One region of the Listeria tempestatis genome, then DNA from elsewhere that is predicted to be linked to it. Evidence: predicted binding sites of a transcription regulator. Region 1 holds the regulator's gene; the other holds the start of a gene.
What was found. Region 1 encodes LexA, which represses DNA repair genes until DNA is damaged. Its sites were predicted from a motif close to CGAACATATGTTCG; they were not measured.
Positions count from the first base shown of each region.

Region 2: the regulator LexA is predicted to act here: its motif matches at 1,203-1,216, upstream of uvrB (excinuclease ABC subunit UvrB).

Region 1 covers NZ_CAUYTK010000001.1:485,669-487,879, reverse strand. Annotated here, with positions in the region: gene R8923_RS02540 (aspartate kinase) at 1-596, shown strand, start outside; gene lexA (transcriptional repressor LexA) at 722-1,336, opposite strand; gene yneA (cell division suppressor protein YneA) at 1,492-1,821, shown strand; gene R8923_RS02525 (DUF896 domain-containing protein) at 1,948-2,175, shown strand.
Region 2 covers NZ_CAUYTK010000008.1:90,811-93,021, reverse strand. Annotated here, with positions in the region: gene R8923_RS10520 (HD domain-containing protein) at 1-594, shown strand, start outside; gene R8923_RS10515 (CsbA family protein) at 624-869, shown strand; gene uvrB (excinuclease ABC subunit UvrB) at 1,305-2,211, shown strand, end outside.

The DNA of each region.
Region 1 (2,211 bases):
GGGCTGGTGTGTTACATCCGCGTTCTGTAGAATACGCAAAAAATTTTAAAATTCCGCTTGAGGTGCGGCTAAGCCACGGGGTGGAAAATGGAACGATGATTGAGGAGGAGATTTATGTGGAAAGTGCAAAAGTAGTTCGCGGCATCGCGTTTGAAGACCAAATAACACGTGTGACCATTCATTGGAGCGAAAAAGAAAATATGCGTGTTTCCAAGGTGTTTTCTGAACTGGCAAAAAATAATATTGATGTGGATATTATTATTCAAGGTATTACTGGACTGGGACACGGCAATCTTTCCTTCACAATTAAATCGGCATCGCTTTTAAATACACTCGCAGTTCTTGAAAATAAAAAAGCGGAAATCCAATATGAAAAGCTTGAATCTGAACAACAATTAGCTAAAGTTTCCATTGTTGGTTCTGGCATGGTATCAAATCCTGGTGTAGCTGCCAGAATGTTTGAAGCGCTCACGGAAAATGATATAGCCATTAAAATGATTAGCACATCGGAAATTAAAGTCTCTACTGTTGTACCAGAACGCAAAATGGTCGAAGCTGCCCAAGTTTTGCATAATACGTTTGAATTAGAAAACTAAGTGAATAAGGTTAGTTTCTATCACACTACCAATCTTTCTGCATTAGAAGATTGGTAGTGTATTTTTTTCTACTTACAAATTAAAACCCCCGCCTATCTTGGCCGAGGGTTTCATCTATGTGTCTTTTAACGAATATCACGGAATAAACCGATTACTTTTCCTAAAATCGAGACTTGATTCAAAATAATTGGCTCCATCGTGTCATTTTCGGGTTGCAAACGAAAATGATTCGCTTCTTTAAAGAAACGTTTACAAGTTGCTTCGTCTTCGTCAGTCATCGCCACAACAATTTCACCATTAGTCGCATTGCTTTGCTTGCGGACTATCACTTTATCTCCGTCTAAAATACCAGCATTAATCATACTTTCACCATCAATTTCTAACATGAAAATATCTTTTTCACCAGCCGCCATGCTTTCAGGTAGTGGGAAGTATTCATCAATATTTTCAATTGCTGTAATTGGCATACCAGCAGTAACTTTTCCAATTAATGGAATATTTACAACAGCAGGAGTAGGAACATCATCTTCCATTGATAAAATTTCAATCGCACGAGGTTTTGTAGGATCGCGTCGAATAAGTCCTTTTGTTTCTAAACGAGCAAGATGGCCATGGACAGTTGAGCTTGAAGCTAAACCAACAGCCTCACCAATTTCTCGAACAGACGGCGGATACCCTTTGTCTTTAACTTCAGATTTTATAAATTCATATATATCTTGTTGACGTTTCGATAATTTCATGGTTTTCACCCCGTTATATTAATTAGTTGATACCACCAGTATAGCAAATGTTTTTTAGATATGCAAACAAAGGTTCGATTTTTTTATTGACAAAAACGAACGGGCGTTCTATAATGATAAAAAAGCGAACATATATTCCGTTGGAGGGGATTCAGATGACTTTGAAATTATTTTGGGATAAATACTATATTGCGATTATTTTTGTTGTAGCTTCTGTACTTATGGGGTTAACATTATTATTTTATGCAAGTGCAACGAATGAAAATAAATATTCAACAATTGATGTAGCATCTGGAGATTCATTATGGGTTCTTGCGGATGAGCATGCGAAAAAAGCAAACATGGATAAAATGACTTTTATTAAGTGGGTGGAAAAAGAAAATCATTTAACTAACAATTCATTAAAAGCAGGGGATGAAATTGTTATTCCGGTGAAGAAAAATGAATTCAAGCAAGACTCTACAATTCAATTGGCCAATGAGTAAGTAATTTCGTCTGTTTTTCATTCTTTGTGTGTGCCAAAAATTTATTTGGTTGCAATCAGTCGCAACGAACTGTTTTACATTTTATGCTATAATAAAAGAAACACATTGATGAATAGGATGAAATTTATGTTGGAAAAAATGAAAATTAATCGAATTAATGAACTTTCTCGTAAGAAAAAATCAGTTGGCTTAACGACTGATGAAAAAATAGAGCAGGAACAATTGCGCAAAGAATATTTGAAATCATTTCGAACACATATGAAAGGCACTATAGAAAATACGACGATATTAGATCCGAATGGAAATGATATTACACCGTCCAAAGTGAAGCAAATGCGCAAAAAAAGAAAATAAAATGCCGAAATGAGCATAAATGAACAAACGAACAAA
Region 2 (2,211 bases), on a different contig from region 1:
TGCCCAGGGAAATTTAAATATCAAGAACACTCTGTTGCGGAACATTCATTTAAAGTGACACAAATCGCACAGTTTTTTGGAAATGTAGAAGAAAGAGCTGGTAATCAGGTGGACTGGCGATCATTATACGAACGTGCGCTAAACCATGATTATTCAGAACTTTTTATTGGAGATATTAAAACGCCTGTAAAATACGCTACTGCTGAATTACGTGAAATGCTTTCCGAAGTCGAAGAAAGCATGACGCAAAACTTTATCGAGCGTGAAATTCCAGATGAGTTTCAGTCGACTTACCGTCATTTGCTAAAAGAAGGTAAAGATGCCACCCTTGAAGGGAAGATTTTAGCCATTTCAGATAAAGTTGACTTATTATATGAATCTTTTGGTGAAATTCGTAAAGGCAATCCAGAAAATATTTTTGTTGAAATTTATAGTGAGGCGCTAATAACGATATATGAGTATCGAGAGATGGAGAGTGTGAAATATTTTTTACGTGAAATTTTGAGAGAGATGCTTAGCGAGAAAGGTATTCGTAAAACAGACCTTCCTGAATTAACTGCCGAAATAACTACTAAAGCACTCCGTGGCAATTAAACGAATTAAAATATGAGAGGAAGACAATGATGTTAGATCAAATTTTATCAGCAATTTTCTTCCCAGGATTACTTGTCATCGTCTTGGCACGCGTTACACTAAACCGCTATGTTGCTTTATTTTTAGTGGTGGCACTCATTGCTGCTAGCGCCAAACTTGGTTACACGGATACGTGGTGGCTTATTATAATCGATGCTTTTTCCATAACAATAGGGTTTGTATTTGCAACAAACATGTTGCAACGCATTCGTAATCAAGAGAAAGCACATAAATAGGTAAATAGAAAATAAAGTGGTAAAATAGATGAAGAAGGACGTAATCAAATTGATTGCGTTCTTTCTGTTTTATAAAAACAACCGAACATATTTTCGGTTTTAGTTTGAAGAAAAACTTAAAGTTTACACAAAACAAAACGACCACGCAAAATCAGACTGCTGACAAATGGTGAGATTCTAGGCAAAGCCGAGTACCGAAGTGGAGCGTACTCGAGTACGTGATGACTGAAAACAGGGAAGGCGTAGTTTGCCTGACCATGTGAGAAGTTATGCGGAGCACATCGGAACGGAGGGTTTAACAACGAAGATTGCCGTTTGTCAGCAGTCTGAAACCGAACATATTTTCGGTTTTTGCTAGGATATATTGCTAGTTTATGGTAAAATAGAAGAGCTGAAAGTGGGAAATAAAATGAAGCAAGAATGGGGGAACTCACATTGACCGATAAATTTGAACTCGTTTCTGAATATAAACCGTCTGGGGATCAACCGCGTGCCATTGAGCGATTAGTTGCCGGTTTAAATAGCGGGTTAAAGCACCAAACTTTGCTTGGGGCAACTGGAACAGGGAAGACATTTACGGTGTCGAACGTTATACAAGAAGTAAATAAGCCAACTTTAATTATGGCACATAATAAAACGTTAGCGGGGCAACTTTATAGTGAATTTAAGGAGTTTTTTCCAAACAATGCGGTAGAATATTTTGTGAGTTATTATGACTATTATCAACCGGAAGCCTATGTTCCACAAAGTGACACATATATTGAAAAAGATGCTAGTATCAATGATGAAATTGATAAATTGCGACACTCTGCAACGGCCTCATTACTCGAAAGACGGGATGTAATTATTATTGCTAGCGTATCGTGTATTTATGGTTTAGGGGCTCCGGAAGAATACCGAGAACTCGTTGTATCGTTACGACCGGGTATGGAAATCAGTCGTGATGTTCTATTGCGCCGTTTAGTAGATATTCAATATGACCGGAATGACATTGATTTTCAGCGTGGCCGTTTTCGTGTTCGCGGTGATGTGGTTGAAATTTTCCCCGCATCACGTGATGAACATTGTATTCGTGTTGAGTTTTTTGGCGATGAAATCGAGCGCATTCGCGAAGTTGACGCGCTTACTGGAGAAATTACAGCAGAACGGGAACATATTTCTATTTTCCCAGCCTCTCACTTTGTTACTCGCCAAGATACGCTCAAAAAAGCAATTGGAAATATTAAAATCGAACTTGAAGAACGATTAAAAGTGCTTCGTGCTGATAATAAACTTTTAGAAGCACAGCGTTTAGAGCAGAGAACAAATTACGATATTGAAATGATGGAAGAAATGGGCTACT